Regions from separate parts of the Paenibacillus sp. Negev47 genome, predicted to be linked through region 4. Evidence: a T-box and tRNA genes for the amino acid it is inferred to sense, from the RefSeq annotation. Region 4 holds a T-box; the other regions hold tRNA genes.
The links. A T-box is a leader RNA that pairs with one kind of tRNA and senses whether it is charged. The one in region 4 lies ahead of AC4G47_RS05880 (valine--tRNA ligase), so its partner is inferred to be a tRNA-Val.
Positions count from the first base shown of each region.

Region 1 (7,684 bases), 930 kb from region 4:
GGCGACGATGCGTAGCCGACCTGAGAGGGTGATCGGCCACACTGGGACTGAGACACGGCCCAGACTCCTACGGGAGGCAGCAGTAGGGAATCTTCCGCAATGGGCGAAAGCCTGACGGAGCAATGCCGCGTGAGTGATGAAGGTTTTCGGATCGTAAAGCTCTGTTGCCAGGGAAGAACGCTTGGGAGAGTAACTGCTCTCAAGGTGACGGTACCTGAGAAGAAAGCCCCGGCTAACTACGTGCCAGCAGCCGCGGTAATACGTAGGGGGCAAGCGTTGTCCGGAATTATTGGGCGTAAAGCGCGCGCAGGCGGTCATTTAAGTCTGGTGTTTAATCCCGGGGCTCAACCCCGGATCGCACTGGAAACTGGGTGACTTGAGTGCAGAAGAGGAGAGTGGAATTCCACGTGTAGCGGTGAAATGCGTAGATATGTGGAGGAACACCAGTGGCGAAGGCGACTCTCTGGGCTGTAACTGACGCTGAGGCGCGAAAGCGTGGGGAGCAAACAGGATTAGATACCCTGGTAGTCCACGCCGTAAACGATGAGTGCTAGGTGTTAGGGGTTTCGATACCCTTGGTGCCGAAGTTAACACATTAAGCACTCCGCCTGGGGAGTACGGTCGCAAGACTGAAACTCAAAGGAATTGACGGGGACCCGCACAAGCAGTGGAGTATGTGGTTTAATTCGAAGCAACGCGAAGAACCTTACCAGGTCTTGACATCCCTCTGATCGGTACAGAGATGTATCTTTCCTTCGGGACAGAGGAGACAGGTGGTGCATGGTTGTCGTCAGCTCGTGTCGTGAGATGTTGGGTTAAGTCCCGCAACGAGCGCAACCCTTATATTTAGTTGCCAGCACTTCGGGTGGGCACTCTAGATAGACTGCCGGTGACAAACCGGAGGAAGGTGGGGATGACGTCAAATCATCATGCCCCTTATGACCTGGGCTACACACGTACTACAATGGCCGGTACAACGGGCTGCGAAATCGCGAGATGGAGCCAATCCCAACAAAGCCGGTCTCAGTTCGGATTGCAGGCTGCAACTCGCCTGCATGAAGTCGGAATTGCTAGTAATCGCGGATCAGCATGCCGCGGTGAATACGTTCCCGGGTCTTGTACACACCGCCCGTCACACCACGAGAGTTTATAACACCCGAAGTCGGTGGGGTAACCGCAAGGAGCCAGCCGCCGAAGGTGGGATAGATGATTGGGGTGAAGTCGTAACAAGGTAGCCGTATCGGAAGGTGCGGCTGGATCACCTCCTTTCTATGGAGAATCGTTTCCTGTAACGGAAACATTCAAATAAGCAGGTTCTTAGAACCTGCGACCGCAATTCATTTCGGTCCTTCACCTTGGTGTGGATGAAATGAAGAGCAAAACACTCACTCGTTGCTCAGTTTTGAGAGCTCAAACTCTCAAACAGCTTGCTTTTGCATGGAGCTTGTTCTTTGAAAACTAGATATCGAAACGAAAGTAAATGCGAATTAGAACATTCCTTTTTAGCTGAACTTGTGTAAACAAGTTTCAATAAAAACGGTAGTTAATTGCTTTTGCGATGGTATTGAATGGGAGTGACTTTTGGCTTTGCGCAAGCAAAACAAGGGAAGCGAGCAGTCAAAACCGGAGCAATATGGTTAAGCTACTAAGAGCACACGGAGGATGCCTAGGCGCTAGGAGCCGATGAAGGACGTGGCGAACAACGAAACTGCCTCGGGGAGCTGTAAGCAAGCTTTGATCCGGGGGTGTCCGAATGGGGAAACCCAGCTGGGGTAATTTCCAGTTACTCACAACTGAATACATAGGTTGTGCAGAGGCATACCAGGGGAACTGAAACATCTAAGTACCCTGAGGAAGAGAAAACAATAGTGATTCCGTCAGTAGCGGCGAGCGAACGCGGAGAAGCCCAAACCAGAGAGCTTGCTCTTTGGGGTTGTGGGACGTCTCACATGGAGTTACAAAGGAACCGGTTAAGCGAAGAGGTCTGGAAAGGCCCGCCAAAGAAGGTAAAAGCCCTGTAATTGAAAGTTGGTTCCCTCCGAGACGGATCCCGAGTAGTGCGGGGCACGTGAAACCCCGTATGAATCCGGCAGGACCATCTGCCAAGGCTAAATACTTCCTAGCGACCGATAGTGAAGCAGTACCGTGAGGGAAAGGTGAAAAGCACCCCGGAAGGGGAGTGAAATAGAACCTGAAACCGTGTGCTTACAAAAAGTCAGAGCCCGTTTTAGGGGTGATGGCGTGCCTTTTGTAGAATGAACCGGCGAGTTACGTTCCCGTGCAAGGTTAAGGTGAAGAGCCGGAGCCGCAGCGAAAGCGAGTCTGAATAGGGCGACTTAGTACGTGGACGTAGACCCGAAACCGGGTGATCTACCCCTGTCCAGGGTGAAGGTGCGGTAACACGCACTGGAGGCCCGAACCCACGCATGTTGAAAAATGCGGGGATGAGGTGGGGGTAGCGGAGAAATTCCAATCGAACTCGGAGATAGCTGGTTCTCCCCGAAATAGCTTTAGGGCTAGCCTCGGAAAACAGAGTCGTGGAGGTAGAGCACTGATTGGGTGCGGGGCCCGCAAGGGTTACCAAGCTCAGTCAAACTCCGAATGCCATAGACTTACTTCCGGGAGTCAGACAGTGAGTGCTAAGATCCATTGTCAAAAGGGAAACAGCCCAGACCATCAGCTAAGGTCCCCAAGTGTGTGTTAAGTGGGAAAGGATGTGGAGTTGCACAGACAACCAGGATGTTGGCTTAGAAGCAGCCATCATTTAAAGAGTGCGTAATAGCTCACTGGTCGAGTGACTCTGCGCCGAAAATGTAACGGGGCTAAACACACCACCGAAGCTATGGCTTGATACGATGTATCAGGGGTAGGGGAGCGTTGTATAAGGGTTGAAGGTGTACCGTAAGGAGCGCTGGACATTATACAAGTGAGAATGCCGGTATGAGTAACGAAAAGATCAGTGAGAATCTGATCCGCCGAAAGCCTAAGGGTTCCTGAGGAAGGCTCGTCCGCTCAGGGTAAGTCGGGACCTAAGGCGAGGCCGAAAGGCGTAGTCGAAGGACAACAGGTCGAAATTCCTGTACCACCGTAAGCCGTTATGAGCAATGGGGGGACGCAGTAGGGTAGTGACGCGGACTGATGGATGTCCGTCTAAGCAGTAAGGCTGATGTGTAGGCAAATCCGCACATTGTAAGGCTGAGCTGTGATGGGGAGTGAAAATTACAGTAGCGAAGGTCATGATCTCACACTGCCAAGAAAAGCCTCTAGCCAGGTGATGGTGCCCGTACCGCAAACCGACACAGGTAGGCGAGAAGAGTATTCTAAGGCGCGCGGAAGAACTCTCGTTAAGGAACTCGGCAAAATGACCCCGTAACTTCGGGAGAAGGGGTGCCCCGGTAGTGTGAATAGCACGAGGGGGCCGCAGTGAAAAGGCCCAAGCGACTGTTTAGCAAAAACACAGGTCTGTGCGAAGCCGTAAGGCGAAGTATACGGGCTGACGCCTGCCCGGTGCTGGAAGGTTAAGGGGAGTGGTTAGGGAGCAATCCCGAAGCTGTGAACCGAAGCCCCAGTAAACGGCGGCCGTAACTATAACGGTCCTAAGGTAGCGAAATTCCTTGTCAGGTAAATTCTGACCCGCACGAATGGCGTAACGACTTGGGCGCTGTCTCAACGAGAGATCCGGTGAAATTTTAATACCTGTGAAGATGCAGGTTACCCGCGACAAGACGGAAAGACCCCATGGAGCTTTACTGCAGCTTGATATTGAATTTGGGTACGATCTGTACAGGATAGGTGGGAGCCTTTGAAGCGTGAGCGCCAGCTTGCGTGGAGGCAACGTTGGGATACCACCCTGATCGTATCTAGGTTCTAACCTGGTACCGTAATCCGGTGCGGGGACAGTGTCAGGTGGGCAGTTTGACTGGGGCGGTCGCCTCCTAAAGAGTAACGGAGGCGCCCAAAGGTTCCCTCAGAATGGTTGGAAATCATTCGAAGAGTGCAAAGGCATAAGGGAGCTTGACTGCGAGACCTACAAGTCGAGCAGGGACGAAAGTCGGGCTTAGTGATCCGGTGGTACCGCATGGAAGGGCCATCGCTCAACGGATAAAAGCTACCCTGGGGATAACAGGCTTATCTCCCCCAAGAGTCCACATCGACGGGGAGGTTTGGCACCTCGATGTCGGCTCATCGCATCCTGGGGCTGAAGTAGGTCCCAAGGGTTGGGCTGTTCGCCCATTAAAGCGGTACGCGAGCTGGGTTCAGAACGTCGTGAGACAGTTCGGTCCCTATCTGTCGTGGGCGTAGGAAATTTGAGAGGAGCTGTCCTTAGTACGAGAGGACCGGGATGGACGTACCGCTGGTGTACCAGTTGTTCCGCCAGGAGCACCGCTGGGTAGCTATGTACGGAAGGGATAAACGCTGAAAGCATCTAAGCGTGAAGCCCCCCTCAAGATGAGATTTCCCAGTATGTAAGACCCCTTGAAGACGACGAGGTAGATAGGCTGGGGGTGGAAGTGCAGCAATGCATGGAGCTGACCAGTACTAATCGGTCGAGGGCTTATCCAATAGCAAGTTTGAAATCGCAACTTTCGTTTCGAATCTAGTTTTCAGAGAACAACAACTCTGAAATGTAAGCTAAGCTATGCGTTTGGTGGCGATGGCGGAGGGGTTCCACACGTACCCATCCCGAACACGACCGTTAAGCCCTCTAGCGCCGATGGTACTTGGACCGCAGGGTCCTGGGAGAGTAGGACGCCGCCAAGCGATTTCCCTTTGGGGTATTTTTTTTGCCCCCTTTGCCAAGGAATAAGGGATATATATTAGGGCCCTTAGCTCAGTTGGTTAGAGCGCACCTCTGATAAGGGTGAGGCCGGTGGTTCGAGTCCACCAGGGCCCATAGTAATACCACAGCAAGAAATACAACAGTGTATGGGGCCATAGCTCAGCTGGGAGAGCGCCTGCCTTGCAAGCAGGAGGTCAGCGGTTCGATCCCGCTTGGCTCCACCATTCCCTGATAGCTCAGTTGGTAGAGCACTCGACTGTTAATCGAGTTGTCACAGGTTCGAGCCCTGTTCGGGGAGCCATATGGAGAGGTGTCCGAGCTGGCCGAAGGAGCACGATTGGAAATCGTGTAGGCGTCACAAGCGTCTCGAGGGTTCGAATCCCTCTCTCTCCGCCAGATAATTTTTAGCAAGGCCCGTTGGTCAAGGGGTTAAGACACCTCCCTTTCACGGAGGTAACAGGGGTTCGAATCCCCTACGGGTCATAATATGGAGGCTTAGCTCAGCTGGGAGAGCATCTGCCTTACAAGCAGAGGGTCGGGGGTTCGATCCCCTCAGCCTCCACCATATAACTTTTATAACGACGCGGGGTGGAGCAGCCCGGTAGCTCGTCGGGCTCATAACCCGAAGGCCGCAGGTTCAAATCCTGCCCCCGCAATTAACTTTCCTTGAGAAAGTACTATGGAACCGTGGTGTAGTTGGCCTAACATGCCTGCCTGTCACGCAGGAGATCGCGGGTTCGAATCCCGTCGGTTCCGCCATTTTTTAATTAAATATGCACCGTGCCGGTGTAGCTCAACTGGTAGAGCAACTGACTTGTAATCAGTAGGTTGGGGGTTCAAGTCCTCTCGCCGGCACCATTTTTAGTATTTACATCTGAATTTGTAATAGAATGTATATTACAAGTAAAAATGTTAATACTAAGATTCTCTTAGTGGATGAATGGCTTACTCTATGGCGGTCGTGGCGAAGTGGTTAACGCACCGGTTTGTGGATCCGGCATTCGGGGGTTCAATTCCCCTCGATCGCCCCATGATTTTTTAATGGGGATTAGCCAAGCGGTAAGGCAACGGACTTTGACTCCGTCATGCATAGGTTCAAATCCTATATCCCCAGCCATTTCACTATGAGTCATTAGCTCAGTTGGTAGAGCACCTGACTTTTAATCAGGGTGTCGAAGGTTCGAGCCCTTCATGACTCACCATTATATTTTGCGGTCGTGGCGGAATTGGCAGACGCGCACGGTTCAGGTCCGTGTGGGCTAACCCCCCGTGGAGGTTCGAGTCCTCTCGACCGCACCATATATTTTGCGGACGTGGCTCAGCGGTAGAGCATCGCCTTGCCAAGGCGAGGGTCGCGGGTTCGATTCCCGTCGTCCGCTCCAATATTTGCGCCCTTAGCTCAGCTGGATAGAGCGTTTGACTACGAATCAAAAGGCCGGGAGTTCGAATCTCTCAGGGCGCGCCATTATTTTCATAAGTATCGGGATGTAGCTCAGCTTGGTAGAGCACCTGGTTTGGGACCAGGGGGTCGCATGTTCAAATCGTGTCATCCCGATCTTTTTATTTGCGGGTGTAGTTCAATGGTAGAACTTTAGCCTTCCAAGCTAATAGCGTGGGTTCGATTCCCATCACCCGCTTCCTAGTAACGTATAGAAGAGCCTTTGCTTATAGCAGGGGCTCTTTTGTTTGAGTCTATAATTTCATTTCGTTCACTACACAAAAAAGACAAGCCCCTCTTCCTGCGTACATCGTAGGAGAGGAGCTTGTCTTTTTAAGTTAGAGCCAGCGATTAGTATCTTTCCAGAATCGTCTGTGTTTTCAAGCCATCGGCAGGAATCAGCCAGTTATTGTTCTCCAGCAATTGCAGCAGTTGAGTGCGCAGTCCGGATACGGCTACAGCATCATCGGTTTTGAAAGAGACTTCTACGATATTCTCAATACCTGTACCTGCTGCGTCACGGATCGGCCATACTTCGAGTGTAAGCTCTTGACCATTCCATGTACCTTCATATCGTTGGAACGTTACCGGACCATAGGCACGAGATTGCGTAAGCTGTTGTTTGCCCCAGTTGGAGGCAGTCCAGTTTTTCAATTTGCCTGGAAGCTTGTCCAATAACATGTTCAAGGCTTCCTTTTCAGAAGGAAGTTGGACACCTGTCGCCTTGGTATCGACTTTTTTGGTGTTGGAGAAGCTTAAGGTTTGTTTACCATATCCCCAATCAATCTCAGCCTCGTAATTATCATCCGATTCATCAAAACCCTCTTGATTAGCCAGAGTCAGCGCTGCGTTGATGTCGCCATTGATCACTGGGTACCGCTTTTTGTAGGTCAATTCGTAATTGTTTTTGTCATCCTTTTTACGAAAACGGACGTTCCATCCTTGTTGATCCAATCCGAGAGAATTGGTGTCGAAGTACTCTACGTTAATATTTCTGGGCGTGGAATTCAGGCCGAGTGTCTGAATCACTTCACTGCGTGGTGTCCCATCGGTATTCAATACAAGTTCCGGCTTGGCCAGAAACTTCACTTCATAAGCAGGAACGGCATTGGCAGCAGCTGAAGCCTGTGGTGCTCCCAGAAATGTCATTCCACTTCCCAATGTTACGATGCTCAGCATCAATGAGGCGGTTACCTTTTTCCACTTTTTCAAAACCAATCACTCTCCTAATCTGGATTAACGTACAGACTCAACTTTATCGCCCGAATATATGAAAGCGATTAACGGGGAGAGCTCATTGCGTTAACCCTGCATAGATTTGATGAATGGTTAACGATACTTTATTGAGGGTCAGGTCAGTCATGCATGGAAAAGGGGAAAGCCGTGACTCACCTCTCGTAGTACTTCTTTGAAGCGGTTCACCTGAACTGACGGGTGGCGGTCCTTGTTATGTACAGTGTAAATAT
Region 1 covers NZ_CM177754.1:334,338-342,021, forward strand. The annotation lists rRNA gene AC4G47_RS01590 (16S ribosomal RNA) at 1-1,269, shown strand, start outside; rRNA gene AC4G47_RS01595 (23S ribosomal RNA) at 1,636-4,563, shown strand; rRNA gene rrf (5S ribosomal RNA) at 4,645-4,761, shown strand; tRNA gene AC4G47_RS01605 (tRNA-Ile) at 4,821-4,894, shown strand; tRNA gene AC4G47_RS01610 (tRNA-Ala) at 4,929-5,004, shown strand; tRNA gene AC4G47_RS01615 (tRNA-Asn) at 5,006-5,081, shown strand; tRNA gene AC4G47_RS01620 (tRNA-Ser) at 5,085-5,176, shown strand; tRNA gene AC4G47_RS01625 (tRNA-Glu) at 5,192-5,263, shown strand; tRNA gene AC4G47_RS01630 (tRNA-Val) at 5,270-5,345, shown strand; tRNA gene AC4G47_RS01635 (tRNA-Met) at 5,363-5,436, shown strand; tRNA gene AC4G47_RS01640 (tRNA-Asp) at 5,462-5,539, shown strand; tRNA gene AC4G47_RS01645 (tRNA-Thr) at 5,563-5,638, shown strand; tRNA gene AC4G47_RS01650 (tRNA-His) at 5,736-5,811, shown strand; tRNA gene AC4G47_RS01655 (tRNA-Gln) at 5,823-5,897, shown strand; tRNA gene AC4G47_RS01660 (tRNA-Lys) at 5,907-5,982, shown strand; tRNA gene AC4G47_RS01665 (tRNA-Leu) at 5,992-6,079, shown strand; tRNA gene AC4G47_RS01670 (tRNA-Gly) at 6,088-6,162, shown strand; tRNA gene AC4G47_RS01675 (tRNA-Arg) at 6,169-6,245, shown strand; tRNA gene AC4G47_RS01680 (tRNA-Pro) at 6,262-6,335, shown strand; tRNA gene AC4G47_RS01685 (tRNA-Gly) at 6,347-6,417, shown strand; gene AC4G47_RS01690 (hypothetical protein) at 6,570-7,430, opposite strand; gene AC4G47_RS01695 (LysR family transcriptional regulator) at 7,578-7,684, opposite strand, start outside.
Region 1: it encodes a tRNA-Val, which carries the amino acid that the T-box ahead of AC4G47_RS05880 (valine--tRNA ligase) is inferred to sense. The anticodon was not compared.

Region 2 (7,684 bases), 630 kb from region 4:
AGCGGCGGACGGGTGAGTAACACGTAGGCAACCTGCCCTCAAGTTTGGGACAACTACCGGAAACGGTAGCTAATACCGAATAGTTGTTTTCTTCGCCTGAAGAGAACTGGAAAGACGGAGCAATCTGTCACTTGGGGATGGGCCTGCGGCGCATTAGCTAGTTGGTGAGGTAACGGCTCACCAAGGCGACGATGCGTAGCCGACCTGAGAGGGTGATCGGCCACACTGGGACTGAGACACGGCCCAGACTCCTACGGGAGGCAGCAGTAGGGAATCTTCCGCAATGGGCGAAAGCCTGACGGAGCAATGCCGCGTGAGTGATGAAGGTTTTCGGATCGTAAAGCTCTGTTGCCAGGGAAGAACGCTTGGGAGAGTAACTGCTCTCAAGGTGACGGTACCTGAGAAGAAAGCCCCGGCTAACTACGTGCCAGCAGCCGCGGTAATACGTAGGGGGCAAGCGTTGTCCGGAATTATTGGGCGTAAAGCGCGCGCAGGCGGTCATTTAAGTCTGGTGTTTAATCCCGGGGCTCAACCCCGGATCGCACTGGAAACTGGGTGACTTGAGTGCAGAAGAGGAGAGTGGAATTCCACGTGTAGCGGTGAAATGCGTAGATATGTGGAGGAACACCAGTGGCGAAGGCGACTCTCTGGGCTGTAACTGACGCTGAGGCGCGAAAGCGTGGGGAGCAAACAGGATTAGATACCCTGGTAGTCCACGCCGTAAACGATGAGTGCTAGGTGTTAGGGGTTTCGATACCCTTGGTGCCGAAGTTAACACATTAAGCACTCCGCCTGGGGAGTACGGTCGCAAGACTGAAACTCAAAGGAATTGACGGGGACCCGCACAAGCAGTGGAGTATGTGGTTTAATTCGAAGCAACGCGAAGAACCTTACCAGGTCTTGACATCCCTCTGACCGGTACAGAGATGTATCTTTCCTTCGGGACAGAGGAGACAGGTGGTGCATGGTTGTCGTCAGCTCGTGTCGTGAGATGTTGGGTTAAGTCCCGCAACGAGCGCAACCCTTATATTTAGTTGCCAGCACTTCGGGTGGGCACTCTAGATAGACTGCCGGTGACAAACCGGAGGAAGGTGGGGATGACGTCAAATCATCATGCCCCTTATGACCTGGGCTACACACGTACTACAATGGCCGGTACAACGGGCTGCGAAATCGCGAGATGGAGCCAATCCCAACAAAGCCGGTCTCAGTTCGGATTGCAGGCTGCAACTCGCCTGCATGAAGTCGGAATTGCTAGTAATCGCGGATCAGCATGCCGCGGTGAATACGTTCCCGGGTCTTGTACACACCGCCCGTCACACCACGAGAGTTTATAACACCCGAAGTCGGTGGGGTAACCGCAAGGAGCCAGCCGCCGAAGGTGGGATAGATGATTGGGGTGAAGTCGTAACAAGGTAGCCGTATCGGAAGGTGCGGCTGGATCACCTCCTTTCTATGGAGAATCGTTTCCTGTAACGGAAACATTCAAATAAGCAGGTTCTTAGAACCTGCGACCGCAATTCATTTCGGTCCTTCACCTTGGTGTGGATGAAATGAAGAGCAAAACACTCACTCGTTGCTCAGTTTTGAGAGCTCAAACTCTCAAACGTTTGGTGGCGATAGCGAAGGGGTTCCACACGTTCCCATCCCGAACACGACCGTTAAGCCCTTCAGCGTCAATGGTACTTGGACCGCAGGGTCCTGGGAGAGTAGAACGCCGCCAAGCGTAACCCATTTTGGGTTCAAATAGTATATATAATGTGGGCCCTTAGCTCAGTTGGTTAGAGCGCACCTCTGATAAGGGTGAGGCCGGTGGTTCGAGTCCACCAGGGCCCACCATCTACACCTTTTAACTTCATATGGGGCCATAGCTCAGCTGGGAGAGCGCCTGCCTTGCAAGCAGGAGGTCAGCGGTTCGATCCCGCTTGGCTCCACCAAAATTGTTTTACAAGTTTGTTCTTTGAAAACTAGATATCGAAACGAAAGTAATGCGAATTAGAACATTCCTTTTTAGCTGAACTTGTGATAAAACAAGTTTCAATAAAAACGGTAGTTAATTGCTTTTGCGATGGTATTGAATGGGAGTGACTTTTGGCTTTGCGCAAGCAAAACAAGGGAAGCGAGCAATCAAAACCGGAGCAATATGGTTAAGCTACTAAGAGCACACGGAGGATGCCTAGGCGCTAGGAGCCGATGAAGGACGTGGCGAACAACGAAACTGCCTCGGGGAGCTGTAAGCAAGCTTTGATCCGGGGGTGTCCGAATGGGGAAACCCAGCTGGGGTAATTTCCAGTTACTCACAACTGAATACATAGGTTGTGCAGAGGCATACCAGGGGAACTGAAACATCTAAGTACCCTGAGGAAGAGAAAACAATAGTGATTCCGTCAGTAGCGGCGAGCGAACGCGGAGAAGCCCAAACCAGAGAGCTTGCTCTTTGGGGTTGTGGGACGTCTCACATGGAGTTACAAAGGAACCGGTTAAACGAAGAGGTCTGGAAAGGCCCGCCAAAGAAGGTAAAAGCCCTGTAATTGAAAGTTGGTTCCCTCCGAGACGGATCCCGAGTAGTGCGGGGCACGTGAAACCCCGTATGAATCCGGCAGGACCATCTGCCAAGGCTAAATACTTCCTAGCGACCGATAGTGAAGCAGTACCGTGAGGGAAAGGTGAAAAGCACCCCGGAAGGGGAGTGAAATAGAACCTGAAACCGTGTGCTTACAAAAAGTCAGAGCCCGTTTTAGGGGTGATGGCGTGCCTTTTGTAGAATGAACCGGCGAGTTACGTTCCCGTGCAAGGTTAAGGTGAAGAGCCGGAGCCGCAGCGAAAGCGAGTCTGAATAGGGCGAATTAGTACGTGGACGTAGACCCGAAACCGGGTGATCTACCCCTGTCCAGGGTGAAGGTGCGGTAACACGCACTGGAGGCCCGAACCCACGCATGTTGAAAAATGCGGGGATGAGGTGGGGGTAGCGGAGAAATTCCAATCGAACTCGGAGATAGCTGGTTCTCCCCGAAATAGCTTTAGGGCTAGCCTCGGAAAACAGAGTCGTGGAGGTAGAGCACTGATTGGGTGCGGGGCCCGCAAGGGTTACCAAGCTCAGTCAAACTCCGAATGCCATAGACTTACTTCCGGGAGTCAGACAGTGAGTGCTAAGATCCATTGTCAAAAGGGAAACAGCCCAGACCATCAGCTAAGGTCCCCAAGTGTGTGTTAAGTGGGAAAGGATGTGGAGTTGCACAGACAACCAGGATGTTGGCTTAGAAGCAGCCATCATTTAAAGAGTGCGTAATAGCTCACTGGTCGAGTGACTCTGCGCCGAAAATGTAACGGGGCTAAACACACCACCGAAGCTATGGCTTGATGCTTTGCATCAGGGGTAGGGGAGCGTTGTATAAGGGTTGAAGGTGTACCGTAAGGAGCGCTGGACATTATACAAGTGAGAATGCCGGTATGAGTAACGAAAAGATCAGTGAGAATCTGATCCGCCGAAAGCCTAAGGGTTCCTGAGGAAGGCTCGTCCGCTCAGGGTAAGTCGGGACCTAAGGCGAGGCCGAAAGGCGTAGTCGAAGGACAACAGGTCGAAATTCCTGTACCACCGTAAGCCGTTATGAGCAATGGGGGGACGCAGTAGGGTAGTGACGCAGACTGATGGATGTCTGTCCAAGCAGTAAGGCTGATGTGTAGGCAAATCCGCACATCGTAAGGCTGAGCTGTGATGGGGAGTGAAAATTACAGTAGCGAAGGTCATGATCTCACACTGCCAAGAAAAGCCTCTAGCCAGGTGATGGTGCCCGTACCGCAAACCGACACAGGTAGGCGAGAAGAGTATTCTAAGGCGCGCGGAAGAACTCTCGTTAAGGAACTCGGCAAAATGACCCCGTAACTTCGGGAGAAGGGGTGCCCCGGTAGTGTGAATAGCACGAGGGGGCCGCAGTGAAAAGGCCCAAGCGACTGTTTAGCAAAAACACAGGTCTGTGCGAAGCCGTAAGGCGAAGTATACGGGCTGACGCCTGCCCGGTGCTGGAAGGTTAAGGGGAGTGGTTAGGGACTAGTCCCGAAGCTTTGAACCGAAGCCCCAGTAAACGGCGGCCGTAACTATAACGGTCCTAAGGTAGCGAAATTCCTTGTCAGGTAAATTCTGACCCGCACGAATGGCGTAACGACTTGGGCGCTGTCTCAACGAGAGATCCGGTGAAATTTTAATACCTGTGAAGATGCAGGTTACCCGCGACAAGACGGAAAGACCCCATGGAGCTTTACTGCAGCTTGATATTGAATTTGGGTACGATCTGTACAGGATAGGTGGGAGCCTTTGAAGCGTGAGCGCCAGCTTGCGTGGAGGCAACGTTGGGATACCACCCTGATCGTATCTAGGTTCTAACCTGGTACCGTAATCCGGTGCGGGGACAGTGTCAGGTGGGCAGTTTGACTGGGGCGGTCGCCTCCTAAAGAGTAACGGAGGCGCCCAAAGGTTCCCTCAGAATGGTTGGAAATCATTCGAAGAGTGCAAAGGCATAAGGGAGCTTGACTGCGAGACCTACAAGTCGAGCAGGGACGAAAGTCGGGCTTAGTGATCCGGTGGTACCGCATGGAAGGGCCATCGCTCAACGGATAAAAGCTACCCTGGGGATAACAGGCTTATCTCCCCCAAGAGTCCACATCGACGGGGAGGTTTGGCACCTCGATGTCGGCTCATCGCATCCTGGGGCTGAAGTAGGTCCCAAGGGTTGGGCTGTTCGCCCATTAAAGCGGTACGCGAGCTGGGTTCAGAACGTCGTGAGACAGTTCGGTCCCTATCTGTCGTGGGCGTAGGAAATTTGAGAGGAGCTGTCCTTAGTACGAGAGGACCGGGATGGACGTACCGCTGGTGTACCAGTTGTTCCGCCAGGAGCACCGCTGGGTAGCTATGTACGGAAGGGATAAACGCTGAAAGCATCTAAGCGTGAAGCCCCCCTCAAGATGAGATTTCCCAGTATGTAAGACCCCTTGAAGACGACGAGGTAGATAGGCTGGGGGTGGAAGTGCAGCAATGCATGGAGCTGACCAGTACTAATCGGTCGAGGGCTTATCCAATTTGCAAGTTTGAATTCGCATGTTTCGTTTCGAATCTAGTTTTCAGAGAACAACTCTGAAATGTAAGCTAAGCTATGCGTTTGGTGGCGATGGCGGAGGGGTTCCACACGTACCCATCCCGAACACGACCGTTAAGCCCTCTAGCGCCGATGGTACTTGGACCGCAGGGTCCTGGGAGAGTAGGACGCCGCCAAGCGAACTCTTTCATCATACATAGAAAACAGGCTCTGCATGTGGACGTTGTACGATGAATTGCATTTGCACCGCAAATGCATATTATTCCCTGATAGCTCAGTTGGTAGAGCACTCGACTGTTAATCGAGTTGTCACAGGTTCGAGCCCTGTTCGGGGAGCCATTTGCTCTCATAGCTCAGTAGGTAGAGTGCATCCATGGTAAGGATGAGGTCACCGGTTCGATCCCGGTTGAGAGCTTTGAAAATGGGGCCCGTTGGTCAAGGGGTTAAGACACCTCCCTTTCACGGAGGTAACAGGGGTTCGAATCCCCTACGGGTCATATAGATGGAGGCTTAGCTCAGCTGGGAGAGCATCTGCCTTACAAGCAGAGGGTCGGGGGTTCGATCCCCTCAGCCTCCACCATCTAATTTAATGGGGATTAGCCAAGCGGTAAGGCAACGGACTTTGACTCCGTCATGCATAGGTTCAAATCCTATATCCCCAGCCATTTTATTATGAGTCATTAGCTCAGTTGGTAGAGCACCTGACTTTTAATCAGGGTGTCGAAGGTTCGAGCCCTTCATGACTCACCATCATATGCGCGTGTGGCGGAATTGGCAGACGCACTAGACTTAGGATCTAGCGTCTTTGACGTGGGGGTTCAAGTCCCTCCACGCGCATCCCTTATTTGCGGAAGTGGCTCAGCGGTAGAGCATCGCCTTGCCAAGGCGAGGGTCGCGGGTTCGATTCCCGTCTTCCGCTCCATTATTTTGCGCCCTTAGCTCAGCTGGATAGAGCGTTTGACTACGAATCAAAAGGCCGGGAGTTCGAATCTCTCAGGGCGCGCCATTATTTTTTAGTATCGGGATGTAGCTCAGCTTGGTAGAGCACCTGGTTTGGGACCAGGGGGTCGCATGTTCAAATCGTGTCATCCCGATTGTTGTTATGCGGGTGTAGTTCAATGGTAGAACTTTAGCCTTCCAAGCTAATAGCGTGGGTTCGATTCCCATCACCCGCTTACATGATATAAAGAAAAAGTCTTTGCAGATGCAGAGGCTTTTTTGATTTGTATTTTACGGTATGAAACATCAATTATTATATGTATTACATTTCTGCTTAAAAGAGCCAAGACCCCTTTTCAATTAAATAGGGAGGTCTTGGCTCTTGTGTTTACTCCTGCTTCTAAGGTACCGCCAAAATGCAGCGGTAGTGTTGTAACGTGCCTTAATTTCTGTTAACGATCGTTACGATCCGTAACTCTTTTACGCATGCCAGCTAGACCCAACAGTCCCAGCAAACCGAGCCAGCCCCAATCCATACCGTTGTCACGGTCGGTGGTATTGGCATTAGCACGAACATTATTGGCACGATAGTCACCATTGTTGCGGTAGTTCCCATTCATGTTCATGTTGGTGTTGGTGTTTGTACGGTCCATGTTGTTGGTGTCCTGATAAGACTGGACACGTGAACCATTAGTAGCCATTGCGTTGGTCATATGACCATCAGCAGCAGCAGGGCCAGCTATTGACGCGACAAGAAGCACAGAAGCAATAATAGTTGTGACTTTTTTCATGATTTGGATTCCTCCTTTTTTGGTAAGAGCCTATAGACTAATCTGCCCAAGAAGGTAAGAATATTATGTAGAAATGGTCTGTTAAGATATTCCTTTGATTACACTTGTTTATCAAACATACATAAGAAACTTTCCTAATAAGCAGACTGTATAGGAAGAAAATTTATAATTACATCTTTAATTTATTGCGTCACTGTGGTAAAGTATACAAAAGCTTGCTTTGCCGGTCATGTTTCTTTGTATGGCATCTGTTTTTAGGCAATGAAATTATGCGGTTCAACCTTACAATCAGGTACATTGGATATATCTAAAGCCACTGCATATTTATGAAATTTTAAGAATAGGTATGAGACATTTGAGTTATCTAAAGTACGTGAAAAAGGTATCATGCGACAGCATATGACCATTAATTGAAGCAGAACAAGAAAATGAATAAAAAAGCGTGTTTTTGTGCTGTAAATCGGGGATAAACCCCATTTTTTCTAGTAGAAAAGTAAAGATTTTCGTGCCATTTTATTGTATGATGTTATGAAGGTGTCAAATTTACGTGTACGAATGGAACGATCAGATGGGAGGATAAGCATGACTGAAACTATGGTAACCGCCAGCAAAAGCCAATCCAACAACCTGCTTCGGCGAGACGTGCGGTTCCTGGGCAATATACTCGGGGAAGTTCTTGTCCATCAAGGCGGCACGGAGCTTCTAGATATCGTTGAGAAGATTCGGGAAACGAGCAAATCATTGCGTGCAGAATTTCTGCCGGAACTGTATGCAGAGTTCAAAACGATGATCCAGGAATTAGACTCGGACAATCGTCATCAGGTTATTCGGGCTTTCGCTATTTATTTTCAATTAGTTAATATT
Region 2 covers NZ_CM177754.1:630,071-637,754, forward strand. The annotation lists rRNA gene AC4G47_RS03005 (16S ribosomal RNA) at 1-1,453, shown strand, start outside; rRNA gene rrf (5S ribosomal RNA) at 1,610-1,726, shown strand; tRNA gene AC4G47_RS03015 (tRNA-Ile) at 1,763-1,839, shown strand; tRNA gene AC4G47_RS03020 (tRNA-Ala) at 1,862-1,937, shown strand; rRNA gene AC4G47_RS03025 (23S ribosomal RNA) at 2,146-5,073, shown strand; rRNA gene rrf (5S ribosomal RNA) at 5,153-5,269, shown strand; tRNA gene AC4G47_RS03035 (tRNA-Asn) at 5,354-5,429, shown strand; tRNA gene AC4G47_RS03040 (tRNA-Thr) at 5,433-5,505, shown strand; tRNA gene AC4G47_RS03045 (tRNA-Glu) at 5,516-5,587, shown strand; tRNA gene AC4G47_RS03050 (tRNA-Val) at 5,595-5,670, shown strand; tRNA gene AC4G47_RS03055 (tRNA-Gln) at 5,681-5,755, shown strand; tRNA gene AC4G47_RS03060 (tRNA-Lys) at 5,765-5,840, shown strand; tRNA gene AC4G47_RS03065 (tRNA-Leu) at 5,847-5,927, shown strand; tRNA gene AC4G47_RS03070 (tRNA-Gly) at 5,938-6,012, shown strand; tRNA gene AC4G47_RS03075 (tRNA-Arg) at 6,020-6,096, shown strand; tRNA gene AC4G47_RS03080 (tRNA-Pro) at 6,111-6,184, shown strand; tRNA gene AC4G47_RS03085 (tRNA-Gly) at 6,195-6,265, shown strand; gene AC4G47_RS03090 (WGxxGxxG family protein) at 6,482-6,820, opposite strand; gene ppc (phosphoenolpyruvate carboxylase) at 7,403-7,684, shown strand, end outside.
Region 2: it encodes a tRNA-Val, which carries the amino acid that the T-box ahead of AC4G47_RS05880 (valine--tRNA ligase) is inferred to sense. The anticodon was not compared.

Region 3 (7,684 bases), 380 kb from region 4:
CCAACGTAGAACACAAACTTGCTACAGTCAGTTATATGCTTGACCAGGCCGTTCGATCTCCAGTAACCCTTCGTTCCCTGTCTGCTTCTTCTTCACTTCAAAGGAAAGGACCATTACTTGCCGATAAGCTGCAGAGCGAGTTTCAGAATATGAGGTCGTGGGAACCTTTGCTGGATATCACATTGGTGAATCAATCCCAGAATTGGCTTATTGACCATGCCGGATTATATCGTAATACTGATTTCCCACTGGCACTTCCCATGAAGGATTTGATATCGGATACGCTAACCTCCGGATGGCAGCTCTCCCCTTCATCGGTGTTCAGTAATGATGAGCGTTCGCCCGGTACAGGCTGTATCTATCATATTGCCCTTGCGAGATCTATTCCGAATCTGAATGCGTCTTCCGATGTAGCCTTAATTGCCGGAATTCCTGCATGCTCTTTACAAAATACGCTAGGTGAAGCCTCCATGGGCAATGCTGCCTCAGGACTGATCATTTTAAATCGGGAACAACGTATCATGGTACATCCCGATCCCGTATATATTGGACAACCGCTGTCTGCAGTTGGATTACAAGATCGTGAGACGGAAGCCAGCATAATCAGACTATCTCCCATCACATTTTCAACAGGCTTTGAAGAACGAGAAGTCAAGATCGCCGATACACACTATTCTCTGACGTATAGCCCTTCTACCTTAAAAGGTTGGACTTATATACTACTCTCACCCACCAACATTCTGACACAAGAATATATCGATATCGGATTACACACCTTATATATCAGTATCTTCTTGCTTTTGCTTTCATTATTGCTCGCATGGCTCGGCTCCAAACGAATGCATATTCCAATTCGTAAACTTTTAACCCAACTTGGTGACAACCACCTGTCCAAAGATGGCGGCACTATGACTCAGCAATCACCAGAGCTGTCTGATGAGTTCGAACAGATTAGAGCAGGTGTCTCACAATTATCTGCATCTCGCTCCCAACTGGAGAACACACTAAATATGCATCTGTTGCAGATTCGCACTCATTTTATGATGAATCTCTTCCAGGGCAAGAGCCCTGTTCACACTCTATATGACACCCTGAATGAATATGGCTACACACGTCAGGTTCGGGAATGGCAACAAATTGCTGTTATTGCACTACAGGCCGATCTCGTTAATCACAGAAAATACAATGCCAATGATCGTGACCTCCTGTTATTCGCTGTTCAAAATATATTGGAGGAAACGGTTGTGCATAACCAACAACTGCTTCCTATCGTGCTGGAACATACGGTTGTCACGGTGATTGGCACCGTTGAACAGGATCAATTTGCTTTTTCACAGCAGCTATATGTATTAACAGACCAGTTACAACAACAGATTGATGGGATTCTGGCTCTTCAGGTCAGTATAGGCTTCAGCCAGCCGCATAGCTCCCTATACCACATCCCTCAGGCTTACACAGAAGCTATGGAGGCTTTGAAGCATCGAATGAAGCTGGGGACAGGTATTATCTTGCAATATGAGAACATAGATCATTATGCGCCAGCTTGGTCCATGACCTACCCGGAATCATTGGAATACTCGTTGATCCAAGCTATTCAAAGTGCGGATGAAGTTCAGGCCTCTGCTCTTCTGCATCAGGTCTTGGAAGTGATCTTTGGTATGGAGTGTACGCCGGAGGAATATCAGGTGGCCTTTACGAGGCTGCTGACGCATATTTTGCAAATGACTCAGGAATCCGGTATACGACTCGGACAGATCTCTCAAGGCAATGGATCGATGTTTCATGAACTTCATGGTTTGCAGTACGGCGCTGAAGTTGAGGAGTGGTTTAACCATCAAGTCATCTTGCCCATCATCCAGGTTTTTAAAGGGAGACAGTATGCCCAGTATCAACATATATCAGAGAAGATGATTGCTCTGATTCATCAAGATTACGATAAGGATCTGACGCTTGAGGAATGTGCTGTTAAGCTTCACTATAATGCCAACTACTTAAGTAGCGTTTTTCGCAAAGAGACCGGCTGTGCATTTAGTGAATACCTGACCAAGTACCGATTTAACATCGCTAAAAAATGGCTGGACGAAAGTGATCTAACGGTTAAAGATATCGCAGCACGGCTTCGTTACAACAATCCGCAAAACTTTATCCGATCATTTCGTAAATGGGAAGGAATCACTCCCGGTCAGTATCGGGAGCGGAAACAAAAAGCAGAAGTGTCGAACAACAATTAGAAAAGGAGCACGATTTAAAATCGTGCTCCTTCGTCCAGCTCGGACACCTCTCCATATGGCTCCCCGAACAAGGATCGAACCTGCGACAACTCGATTAATAGTCGAGTGCTCTACCAACTCAGCTATCAGGGAATATGCTTTAGAGATCATTCTCTGAAAACTAGATATGTGTTTTGTTTTTTCGTTGTCTCGAACATCTTCAAGTAACCGAGGATTTTGTTTAGTGCAGTCAATTAATTATTCGCTTCAAAAAAAAGAGGGAGCACATATTCTGCTCCCTTCACTTACAACTTCGCTTCTACAATCTTAACTTCATATGTTTCATACGTTCACCTTTTTGCGCAGCGATCTGATGCTTCCTAGCGTCATCTTAGACGTTAGAATATGCGTTGTGCGTCTCGATTCCTGATCCTCATAACACATACCAAGCTTATACGATTTGTCGTTTATCCTTGGTACGGACTGTTTTCATATTGGGTTGTTCAAGTTGGATCAGAATTTTACCAAACCTTGCTCCACGTGAGAAGGTCACCGTACTATCCTTATATGTATCGCGGATGTACTTCTCAGCCAGTCTGAGGGAATCCTCATCTGTTGGTAACTCATACGTATTAAGCCATTCTGGCAGCTTCTCAATAATCTCTTCCACCGGTACTTCAAATGAGTTAACTTCTCTTGTAATGATCATCGTGTATGAATAACCCTTCAAATACAGCAACTGTTGGATATATCCCATATCACCAGCCTTGTATGAAGAACTGATCCCAAGTACATCCTTAAGTTCATCCATTAGTGTGTGTTCCTTCTGTCCCGCTATAGTGCTTATATACACATACTTACGAGCACAGTTAATCGCCATCTCAATCGTTTCCCAATCCGACATAGCCGGACACATGGAAGCAAATACAAAATCATATTTCTTCTCCCAGCCTTTATCCTCGATGGAGATTTCCTCAAATCGCTCTTTCACGATTTCAATATTAGATTCCAGCTCTGAGGGTATCGTTTCCTTCATGAGTGAGACAAGCAACTCAGAAGGCTCAACAGCGGTTACACTTGCTCCCTTTTCAGCAAAAGGAATGGTAAATATGCCTGAGGCCGCTCCAATGTCTAGAATGGACAAGCCCGCGAACTCTACTCCCTGGTTTTCAATCCAGCCCATAATGCGCTCAGACCGCTGTATTCCTTCTACCGTAAATGATTGTGCATGATAATCTCTGGCCCACCGCTCAAACGCTTCTTCTGTATTAAATGGTGCACTTTTCTTCTTATATTTTGAACTTCTCGGACGATTCTTCCAAGCCTCTTCCCATACAGAAAGGTTAAATAACAGGTCAGTGTCCGGTATAATTTTTTTAGTAGTCACTTTATTTCACTCCCTCATATTAAAGACTTCACTTATCTACAATATACTGAATATAATCATACGTCAATCTTTATTAACGTCCAACTTTCCTTACTATAAAACAATCACTTCATATAAAATAAAAATAGCCCCGCAGATTGCATAAGCAATTTGCAGGGCTATTCAATATACCGGCGAGAGGACTCGAACCTCCACGGTTTCCCACTCGATTTTGAGTCGAGCGCGTCTGCCATTCCGCCACGCCGGCATATACTGGAGGCGCCACCCAGATTCGAACTGGGGATAAAGCTTTTGCAGAGCTGTGCCTTACCACTTGGCTATGGCGCCATATTTTGGAGCGGACGACGGGAATCGAACCCGCGACCCTCGCCTTGGCAAGGCGATGCTCTACCGCTGAGCCACGTCCGCATAATGGCTGGGGATATAGGATTTGAACCTATGCATGACGGAGTCAAAGTCCGTTGCCTTACCGCTTGGCTAATCCCCAATAAAAAATGAAAAAACAAATGGGCGATCGAGGGGAATTGAACCCCCGAATGCCGGATCCACAAACCGGTGCGTTAACCACTTCGCCACGATCGCCACAAAAAGTTAATTTTCTAAAAAGTTAATTGGCAGGGGCAGCAGGAATTGAACCCACACCAACGGTTTTGGAGACCGTTGTTCTACCTTTAAACTATGCCCCTAAAACTGGTGGAGGATGATGGATTCGAACCACCGAACCCGTACGGGAGCAGATTTACAGTCTGATGCGTTTGGCCACTTCGCTAATCCTCCAGGATTACATGGTGCCGGCGAGAGGACTTGAACCCCCAACCTACTGATTACAAGTCAGTTGCTCTACCAGTTGAGCTACACCGGCATATTAAATTGTTTTATAAATGGTGGCTCGGGACGGAATCGAACCGCCGACACGAGGATTTTCAGTCCTCTGCTCTACCGACTGAGCTACCGAGCCATAATAAAGTCTAATCTCATTTCCTAACACTTTATATAGGGCATCAGTGCCATACAGCAGATGTAGTGAACAGTTTGCCTCATGTAAAGATTAAATGGCGGAACCGACGGGATTCGAACCCGCGATCTCCTGCGTGACAGGCAGGCATGTTAGGCCAACTACACCACGGTTCCAGATCACTTTCTCAAAGGAAAGTATAATTGCGGGGGCAGGATTTGAACCTGCGGCCTTCGGGTTATGAGCCCGACGAGCTACCGGGCTGCTCCACCCCGCGTCGTTATAAAAGTTATATGGTGGAGGCTGAGGGGATCGAACCCCCGACCCTCTGCTTGTAAGGCAGATGCTCTCCCAGCTGAGCTAAGCCTCCGAACAACACATTTATGATCTTACCATAATCTTATTGTAAAAATCAACTTCTTTTTTGAAGTTAATATGACCCGTAGGGGATTCGAACCCCTGTTACCTCCGTGAAAGGGAGGTGTCTTAACCCCTTGACCAACGGGCCTTAATATTATGGCGGAGAGAGAGGGATTCGAACCCTCGAGACGCTTGTGACGCCTACACGATTTCCAATCGTGCTCCTTCGGCCAGCTCGGACACCTCTCCATATGGCTCCCCGAACAGGGCTCGAACCTGTGACAACTCGATTAACAGTCGAGTGCTCTACCAACTGAGCTATCAGGGAATATGCTTCAGAGATCGTTCTCTGAAAACTAGATTCGAAACGAAACATGCGATTTAGAACTTGCTATTGGATAAGCCCTCGACCGATTAGTACTGGTCAGCTCCATGCATTGCTGCACTTCCACCCCCAGCCTATCTACCTCGTCGTCTTCAAGGGGTCTTACATACTGGGAAATCTCATCTTGAGGGGGGCTTCACGCTTAGATGCTTTCAGCGTTTATCCCTTCCGTACATAGCTACCCAGCGGTGCTCCTGGCGGAACAACTGGTACACCAGCGGTACGTCCATCCCGGTCCTCTCGTACTAAGGACAGCTCCTCTCAAATTTCCTACGCCCACGACAGATAGGGACCGAACTGTCTCACGACGTTCTGAACCCAGCTCGCGTACCGCTTTAATGGGCGAACAGCCCAACCCTTGGGACCTACTTCAGCCCCAGGATGCGATGAGCCGACATCGAGGTGCCAAACCTCCCCGTCGATGTGGACTCTTGGGGGAGATAAGCCTGTTATCCCCAGGGTAGCTTTTATCCGTTGAGCGATGGCCCTTCCATGCGGTACCACCGGATCACTAAGCCCGACTTTCGTCCCTGCTCGACTTGTAGGTCTCGCAGTCAAGCTCCCTTATGCCTTTGCACTCTTCGAATGATTTCCAACCATTCTGAGGGAACCTTTGGGCGCCTCCGTTACTCTTTAGGAGGCGACCGCCCCAGTCAAACTGCCCACCTGACACTGTCCCCGCACCGGATTACGGTACCAGGTTAGAACCTAGATACGATCAGGGTGGTATCCCAACGTTGCCTCCACACAAGCTGGCGCTCATGCTTCAAAGGCTCCCACCTATCCTGTACAGATCGTACCCAAATTCAATATCAAGCTGCAGTAAAGCTCCATGGGGTCTTTCCGTCTTGTCGCGGGTAACCTGCATCTTCACAGGTATTAAAATTTCACCGGATCTCTCGTTGAGACAGCGCCCAAGTCGTTACGCCATTCGTGCGGGTCAGAATTTACCTGACAAGGAATTTCGCTACCTTAGGACCGTTATAGTTACGGCCGCCGTTTACTGGGGCTTCGGTTCACAGCTTCGGGATTGCTCCCTAACCACTCCCCTTAACCTTCCAGCACCGGGCAGGCGTCAGCCCGTATACTTCGCCTTACGGCTTCGCACAGACCTGTGTTTTTGCTAAACAGTCGCTTGGGCCTTTTCACTGCGGCCCCCTCGTGCTATTCACACTACCGGGGCACCCCTTCTCCCGAAGTTACGGGGTCATTTTGCCGAGTTCCTTAACGAGAGTTCTTCCGCGCGCCTTAGAATACTCTTCTCGCCTACCTGTGTCGGTTTGCGGTACGGGCACCATCACCTGGCTAGAGGCTTTTCTTGGCAGTGTGAGATCATGACCTTCGCTACTGTAATTTTCACTCCCCATCACAGCTCAGCCTTACAATGTGCGGATTTGCCTACACATCAGCCTTACTGCTTAGACGGACATCCATCAGTCCGCGTCACTACCCTACTGCGTCCCCCCATTGCTCATAACGGCTTACGGTGGTACAGGAATTTCGACCTGTTGTCCTTCGACTACGCCTTTCGGCCTCGCCTTAGGTCCCGACTTACCCTGAGCGGACGAGCCTTCCTCAGGAACCCTTAGGCTTTCGGCGGATCAGATTCTCACTGATCTTTTCGTTACTCATACCGGCATTCTCACTTGTATAATGTCCAGCGCTCCTTACGGTACACCTTCAACCCTTATACAACGCTCCCCTACCCCTGATGCAAAGCATCAAGCCATAGCTTCGGTGGTGTGTTTAGCCCCGTTACATTTTCGGCGCAGAGTCACTCGACCAGTGAGCTATTACGCACTCTTTAAATGATGGCTGCTTCTAAGCCAACATCCTGGTTGTCTGTGCAACTCCACATCCTTTCCCACTTAACACACACTTGGGGACCTTAGCTGATGGTCTGGGCTGTTTCCCTTTTGACAATGGATCTTAGCACTCACTGTCTGACTCCCGGAAGTAAGTCTATGGCATTCGGAGTTTGACTGAGCTTGGTAACCCTTGCGGGCCCCGCACCCAATCAGTGCTCTACCTCCACGACTCTGTTTTCCGAGGCTAGCCCTAAAGCTATTTCGGGGAGAACCAGCTATCTCCGAGTTCGATTGGAATTTCTCCGCTACCCCCACCTCATCCCCGCATTTTTCAACATGCGTGGGTTCGGGCCTCCAGTGCGTGTTACCGCACCTTCACCCTGGACAGGGGTAGATCACCCGGTTTCGGGTCTACGTCCACGTACTATGTCGCCCTATTCAGACTCGCTTTCGCTGCGGCTCCGGCTCTTCACCTTAACCTTGCACGGGAACGTAACTCGCCGGTTCATTCTACAAAAGGCACGCCATCACCCCTAAAACGGGCTCTGACTTTTTGTAAGCACACGGTTTCAGGTTCTA
Region 3 covers NZ_CM177754.1:884,765-892,448, reverse strand. The annotation lists gene AC4G47_RS04150 (helix-turn-helix domain-containing protein) at 1-2,231, shown strand, start outside; tRNA gene AC4G47_RS04145 (tRNA-Asn) at 2,288-2,363, opposite strand; gene AC4G47_RS04140 (class I SAM-dependent methyltransferase) at 2,662-3,597, opposite strand; tRNA gene AC4G47_RS04135 (tRNA-Leu) at 3,766-3,844, opposite strand; tRNA gene AC4G47_RS04130 (tRNA-Cys) at 3,851-3,924, opposite strand; tRNA gene AC4G47_RS04125 (tRNA-Gly) at 3,931-4,005, opposite strand; tRNA gene AC4G47_RS04120 (tRNA-Gln) at 4,010-4,084, opposite strand; tRNA gene AC4G47_RS04115 (tRNA-His) at 4,107-4,179, opposite strand; tRNA gene AC4G47_RS04110 (tRNA-Trp) at 4,210-4,283, opposite strand; tRNA gene AC4G47_RS04105 (tRNA-Tyr) at 4,289-4,374, opposite strand; tRNA gene AC4G47_RS04100 (tRNA-Thr) at 4,384-4,459, opposite strand; tRNA gene AC4G47_RS04095 (tRNA-Phe) at 4,480-4,555, opposite strand; tRNA gene AC4G47_RS04090 (tRNA-Asp) at 4,651-4,728, opposite strand; tRNA gene AC4G47_RS04085 (tRNA-Met) at 4,756-4,829, opposite strand; tRNA gene AC4G47_RS04080 (tRNA-Val) at 4,847-4,922, opposite strand; tRNA gene AC4G47_RS04075 (tRNA-Glu) at 4,989-5,060, opposite strand; tRNA gene AC4G47_RS04070 (tRNA-Ser) at 5,070-5,161, opposite strand; tRNA gene AC4G47_RS04065 (tRNA-Asn) at 5,165-5,240, opposite strand; rRNA gene AC4G47_RS04060 (23S ribosomal RNA) at 5,307-7,684, opposite strand, start outside.
Region 3: it encodes a tRNA-Val, which carries the amino acid that the T-box ahead of AC4G47_RS05880 (valine--tRNA ligase) is inferred to sense. The anticodon was not compared.

Region 4 (7,684 bases):
TTCTGCAACTCTTTCTCCAGGCGAGCCACTTCTTGCTCGATATCAATAAGACCTGCCAGTGGCAAGTATAGCTCTGCCCCCGTAATGATCGCAGTCATTGCCTTATCCGGTGAGCTTAGCTCCAGCCCACTATCGAACTCGGACGTATTACAGAAACGTTTGATGTAGTGACTGTTACGCGCAATGATACTGGACGTCTCAGCACTGTTTGCTTTGACCATCAACTCGATCTTTTTGCTCATCGGCACGTTCACTTCTGCACGAATGTTCCGAACTGCACGAATGGTGTCCATGAGCAGGTTCATCTCGGCAACAGCCTCTGGATTCTCAAGTGCAGGATCATATACCGGCCAGGAAGCCAGCGTAATGGTCTCTCCCTCATGAGGCAGATGCTGCCATATCTCTTCGGAGATGTATGGCATAAACGGATGAATCAGGCGCATCGTCTGATCCAGTACATAAGCCAGCACGGATTGTGTTTTCTTCTTGGCAATCGGATCTTCTCCGTAGAAGGACAGTTTCGCAAACTCAATGTACCAGTCACACAGATCATCCCAGATAAAGTTATACAGCACACGGCCCGTTTCCCCAAATTCATACGCTTCGATTAGACGCGTAATATCACGAGAAGTTTCGTTCAGACGGTGTAAAATCCAATAATCCGCTGTGCCAAGCTCTCCGCTAATGTCACGTTCCTCATAGGTGAATCCTTCCAGATTCATCAATGCAAAGCGTGAAGCATTCCAGATCTTGTTGGCAAAGTTACGAGCCTGCTCCACCCGTTCCCAACGGAAACGCAGATCCTGACCTGGCGTGCTACTGGTTGAGATCATGTAACGCATCGCATCTGCGCCGTATTTCTCAATCACATCGAGCGGGTCTACACCGTTCCCCAATGATTTGGACATTTTGCGTCCATCTGCGTCACGAACAAGACCATGCATCAGCACATCCTTGAACGGAATCTCGTCGGTGAATTCCAATGCAGTGAAAATCATACGTGCAACCCAGAAATATATGATGTCATACCCTGTCACAAGTACACTTGTCGGATAATAACGTTGCAGATCTTCCGTATCTTCCGGCCAGCCCAATGTGGAGAATGGCCATAATCCGGAGCTAAACCATGTATCCAGAACGTCCTCATCCTGTCTGAGCTTGCGTCCGGCATTCTCTGGCAGCGTCGTCGGGTCTTCAGCAGATACGATGATTTCACCTGTTTCCTCATCATACCAGGCAGGAATACGATGTCCCCACCACAGTTGACGCGAAATACACCAGTCACGAACGTTCTCGATCCAGTTCAGATAGGTTTTCTCAAAACGATCCGGAACAAAATTAACCCCTTCGCCGCTCTGTTGTTTCTTAATCGCTCTCTCTGCAAGTGGCTTCATCTCAACAAACCACTGGGTAGACAGATACGGCTCAACAACAGCTCCAGTACGCTCACTGTGTCCAACCTGATGCGTGTGATCTTCGATATTGATCAATACGCCTTGCTCTTTCAAGTCAGCAACAATCTGCTTGCGGCAGTCACTGCGATCCAGTCCCTGATACTTGCCTGCCTCTGCATTCATTGTGCCGCTCTCATCCATCACCGTAATTTGAGGCAGATCATGACGAAGACCTACTTCAAAGTCATTCGGATCATGCGCAGGCGTGATTTTAACGGCACCACTTCCGAACTCTTTATCCACATAATCATCAGCGATAATTGGAATTTCGCGCCCAATGATAGGCAGTACAAGTACTTTACCAATCATATCTGCATAGCGCTCATCCTTCGGATGTACAGCAACCGCTGTATCGCCCAGCATCGTTTCAGGACGCGTTGTTGCCACGGTAACGTAGCCACTTCCGTCTTTGAGGGGGTAACGCAGATGGTACAAGTGACCCTGAACCTCTTTATATTCAACCTCAATGTCAGACAGAGCTGTCCGGTTCACCGGGTCCCAGTTAATGATCCGTTTGCCTCGGTAAATAAGGCCTTTTTCATACAATTGAACAAATACTTTGCGAACCGCTTGGGACAGACCTTCATCTAGCGTAAAACGTTCACGGGAGTAGTCAAGCGACAACCCCATTTTGCCCCATTGCTGACGAATGGTAGTGGCATATTGATCTTTCCAGTCCCATACTTTCTCCAGAAACTTCTCACGTCCCAGATCATAACGCGTCAGACCTTCTTCACGCAGTTTCTGCTCCACTTTGGTTTGGGTAGCAATGCCTGCATGGTCGGAACCCGGAAGCCACAGTGCATCATAGCCCTGCATCCGTTTCGTACGGATCAGTATATCCTGCAGTGTAAAATCGAGCGCATGCCCAATGTGCAGCATCCCGGTCACATTCGGGGGTGGGATAACAATCGTGTAGGGCTCGGCATCTTTACGTTGACCGGCTTTGAAATATCCACGTTCCATCCAGGTGGAGTACCATTTATCCTCTGCCGCCTTTGGATCGTAAGTGGTCGGCATTTCTGTTGCAGCTGATTTTTTTTCCTCAGACATGTGTCATTCCTCCGTTACTTATCATCTTCGCCAAAAAAAACAAAAAAAACCTTTCATCCATCAAAGGACGAAAGGTTAGCTTTCGCGGTACCACCTTTGTTTCACGCTGACAGCAAGATAGACTTCACCCTCTGTACATGACGTGACACTTCAAGCAGATAACGGCTGCGACCGGCCCATCCTACCTCAGAAATAAATGATGACGATAAATCTCATTCATCCCTTGTATTCAAACAGGCAACTCCCGGGCGACTTCGATCAGTTGGTTCCTGCGGAATCTCACAGCGCTACAATTCCACTCTCTGATAGGTCATACTGTCTACTACTCCCGTTCCACGTTGTTCTTCAAAAAACATACACACATCATACCTTGCTCGTGCGGGATAGTCAACCTGACAGCAGCGGAAAAGAGCGCTGGAATGCAGGGTTAGGACGAATAATGCAAAAACCCGCAATCCTCAAGGGGATCACGGGTCCTAACGAAGGCTTTTAACTACGGATTAAGGAATGTACAATATCTGACCTTCTTCCACAACCTGTTCAGATAATCGGTTATATAACTGAAGTTCCCTCGTGCTCAATTGGTATCGATCTGCAATGGCATCAAGTGTATCTTCTCGCTGAACGATACACAGTTTCACCTTGCGGAATGGGGTCTGATCCACGATCGTCCCCAGGAACAGATTCTTCCACTCCACATCATCCGCGGGATATGTCTCTTCCTGTGTCACACCAGCAGGGATCTCCTCGCCTCGCTCCACTTCGGCATCGCGCGTTGCTCTACCAGAGGATAACAAGGAAGAGATGCCTACGCCCTCCTCTTGCCTTGGTGCGGATTCTTTCTTGCTGCCAAAAGCAACCTTCAACTCTGGCTTGTCTTCCGTCTCCCCCACAGGTTCAGGAACAAATGCTTCGTTCTGCACGAACTCGTCTGCCCCATTCGCTTCAAAGGTCGGTCGATCCTCCTCCGCTTTGTCTGGTTCGGACGAAGCAAATACACCCTGCCAGTTCTCCGCCTGTGATTCCACCGGAACATCGGCAACGGCCGGATTCTCCTGCTGGGGTACAGATCTCGCTGATTCGAAGTGCCATACGTCAGGTGCATCCGGTGCACTCGGTGGTGCCAACTCATCAGATGATTGTGCAGCCAGCTCAGAGGTTTGTTGATCTGAACTTCTAGGGTTCGCAGGCAATGCATCTACGGAAGGCTCGGACAACACAGGAGACTCTTCCTCGAGAGGTAGCAACGGTTCTGATTCAGGGTAAGAAGCTAGCCGATCAGCGGTCTCAGCCATAAATGACGAGATGGGAGTAGGTTCGCTGTATTGTTGCTCATGGGATGCCAATTCATCTCCATCCGTTGTCAGAGATGCGAGATCTTCGTTTGCATCAGGTTGTCTGGGATCGTTAGCATTCTCTGCGCTTTGCTCTTCCGACTGAATTGACTCGGTCGAAGACGGAAGCGCATATTCCTGCTGCCATTCTTCGTTATTTCTTAAGGTCTCTTCTCTTGTGGACAGATCAGCGAATTCCGGGGCGCCATATGCGAGTTCTGCTGCATTCGCAAGTCTCTCTTCCTCACTCCGCTGGAGTAGATACTCTTGTGCAAATGCATTGGGATCGCTGCCTGACTGTTCTGCTTCATTGGAACGGTTGAGTTGCTGAGAGTCAGGTGAGTGAACAACAGTAAACTCATCTGCTGACCACACTTGTGGCTCCTCAACTGGAAAACCCTCGATGCCTCGCAGCGACAACACGCCTGTAATGTTCAGACTACGATTGGATAACAGATCCACGTCAAAATTTTCAATTTCGATGGAAATATCCTCAATCGATCTGACCCGGTTCAGAGGCACCGTGATCTCCACAGGAATGAAGTGTTTGAGCTCCTCTGAAGACTCGTTTTCTCCTCTGTACGCACCTGTAAGTAACAGATGCCCTCTTAACGTGGCATGATCATCCTGCCCTATGACTTGAATGCGCGGGTATAGTTCAATTTCCTCCAATTCCTCAATTGCAGGGACTCCCTCAGACAAATGAACGCGCTCATAAATATCGAACCGCAAACCATAAGGTTGATTCAACAAAGGTGGCGTCCTCCTTTCGGCATATGTTCACCATGATCCTTCTCATGGGACTGATCCATGGTCCAAATCCTTCGTTATCACATCTATATGCCTTAAATGGGATGGGCATGCCACCTTTTGAAAAACCTTGATATATAAAGCGAAATAGAGAATGTTGCACCTAGCCACTTCGATGACAGAATAACCTTCCGATCACTGTTATCCCCAGATTTTTTTGATTCCCTTCTTCAAAGGGAAAATCCGGGGATAGCTTATGCTTCCGAAGCAGCTTTCTTTCAGAAAGCTTTTAGGCGAACGCTCCGCTTCTTCACGTTATTTCTGTCCTCTTCGTTCTCGTTTAACTATTAAAGTTCGCTTTATATCATTTATTAATACACCTTTTCACGCTCCGCCAGTTGTGTGAAATCGGATGGCCAAGGGTCATTCACTTCAATCATCGCTCCGGTTAAAGGATGACTAAACTTAAGCATCTCTCCGTGAAGTGCTTGCCGTCCAATGGCATCCGCTCTACCTCCATACAACGCATCACCAATAAGCGGGTGTCCAGCATAACTTAGGTGAACACGAATTTGGTGAGTGCGTCCTGTATCCAGCTTTAAACGAACAAGAGTTGTTCGTTCCCATACTTTGACGATCTCTACATGAGTAACAGCTTCTTGTCCACCTTCTGAGACACGTCTGCGCTGCTTGTGATGTCTGTCCTTGCCAATCGGAGCATCAATTTTGTGGAGTTCAAGGGGGATTTGTCCACCTGCAATGGCTACATAATGGCGGCCAATCTCTTTGCGCCGCATCGCTTCATCCAGTTTTGCGAGAGCAAAAGCATTTTTGGCATATAAGACAGGTCCGGTTGTATCCTCATCCAGTCGATGAACATGGCGTACGTTCGCCTGAATTCCATTCATTTCATAATAGGAAGCAACCGCATGATCCAGCGTAATGGCCTGATCAACACGGCTTCCATCTGGATGCAGTTTCATGCCTGCCGTTTTGTGCACAACCAGACAGAAATCATCCTCATACAATACATCCACCTCAGCCCAGCGTGGCTCAACATCAATCGTCTGGGACGCAAAAAGGGCCAGCCGAAGCCGGTCCCCTGCAAGTTGTATGCCTTGGTTTGCTTTCAGCTGACGAAGCATTTTCTCCGGAAACTGAAGCTCAGACAATAGCCACTGTTCTGCAGCCATCTGTTTGTCTGAACTGTCTGTTACGGCTTTCCCTGGCATCAGCTCAAGCCATTCCCCGCGGCGTTTCCAACTTTTGATGGTCATAGCGATTGAAGAGCCTTACGATTCGCCTCGATCGTATCATCAATATCCTGCTCCGTGTGCACACCAGAGACAAACATGCCTTCGTATTGCGAAGGGGCAACACTCACACCTTGATCAATCATGGCCGCAAAATAACGACGGAATTGATCCAGGTTACTTTCTTTGGCAATGTCATAGTTGGTTACCGGAACGGCACTGAAGAACGGACAAACCATCGAACCAACACGGTTAATGGTTATCGCTACACCCGTCTCAGCTGCATTTTTCTCGAATCCGGCTTGAAGACGTGCTGACAATGTCTCCAGACGGTCATAGACCTCTGGTGTTAACAATTTGAGCGTGGTATACCCTGCTGCCATAGCCAGCGGATTCCCGCTTAGTGTACCCGCCTGATAAATCGGTCCTGTAGGTGCAATCTGTTCCATCAGATCTCGACGACCACCATAAGCGCCAACTGGAAGTCCGCCACCGATTACTTTGCCCAGACAAGTCAGGTCAGGTGTAACCCCAAAGCGTCCCTGGGCACAGTTCAGCCCTACGCGGAAACCGGTCATGACTTCGTCAAAAATAAGCAAGCTGCCATACTGCGTCGTCAAATTGCGCAAGCCTTCAAGGAAACCGGAAGCCGGAGGTACAACGCCCATGTTACCCGCCACAGGTTCTACAATGACAGCGGCCAGTTCTTCCCCATAACGTTCAAAAGCAAGCGTCACGGACTCCAGATCGTTATAAGGTACTGTAATCGTATTTACAGCTACCCCTTCAGGTACTCCCGGACTATCTGGCAGACCCAGCGTTGCAACACCCGATCCAGCCTTAATCAGCAAGCTGTCAGCATGTCCATGATATGATCCTTCAAACTTCAGAATTTTACTGCGTCCGGTTACCCCGCGTGCCAGTCGAATGGCACTCATCGTTGCTTCCGTACCGGAATTGACCATCCGAACGATATCGATGGAAGGTACACGCTCACATACCAGTTTCGCCATCTCGGTCTCCAGCAAAGTCGGTGCACCAAAGCTTGTTCCTTTCAAAGCTGTCTCACGCAAAGCTTCTACTACGGCAGGATGAGCATGTCCCATGATGAGTGGTCCCCACGATCCCACATAGTCAATAAAAACATTGCCATCAATATCGTAAATTTTGGACCCTTCTCCACGCTCTGCATAGATCGGGGTAAGCCCCACCGATTTGAATGCGCGAACAGGGCTGTTCACACCCCCGGGTATGTACTGCTTTGCTTCTTCAAATGCGCTGCGTGAGCGCTCATCATTGCGACGATTGCTTTGTTGTGCAGTCATGAATATCCTCCTTAATATAATTTATTTTATTTCTCAGCCAGCCAGCGTGAAGCGTCTTTTCCGTAGTACGTAATAATCATATCTGCGCCTGCGCGTTTCATGCTGAGCAGGATTTCCATGGCGACTTTTTTCTCATCAATCCAGCCTTGCATCGCCGCTGCCTTCACCATGGCATACTCGCCACTGACATTATAGGCCACAAGCGGCAGATCAAATTGATCCTTAATCGTGCGCATGACATCAAGATAGGATAGGGAAGGTTTAACCATTAACATATCCGCTCCTTCGAGCACATCCGTCTCCGCTTCACGCAGGGCTTCACGCGCGTTCGCCGGGTCCATCTGATACGACTTGCGGTCTCCGAATTGTGGTGTGGAATCCGCAGCTTCACGGAATGGACCATAGAATGCCGACGCGTATTTTACAGAGTAGGACATGATCGGAATGTGACTGAAGCCATTCTCATCCAGCCCGGCACGGATCGCTTGTACAAATCCATCCATCATGTTGGATGG
Region 4 covers NZ_CM177754.1:1,264,365-1,272,048, reverse strand. The annotation lists gene AC4G47_RS05880 (valine--tRNA ligase) at 1-2,507, opposite strand, end outside; T-box leader at 2,568-2,852, opposite strand; gene AC4G47_RS05875 (LysM peptidoglycan-binding domain-containing protein) at 3,008-4,594, opposite strand; gene AC4G47_RS05870 (RluA family pseudouridine synthase) at 4,963-5,868, opposite strand; gene hemL (glutamate-1-semialdehyde 2,1-aminomutase) at 5,865-7,169, opposite strand; gene hemB (porphobilinogen synthase) at 7,196-7,684, opposite strand, start outside.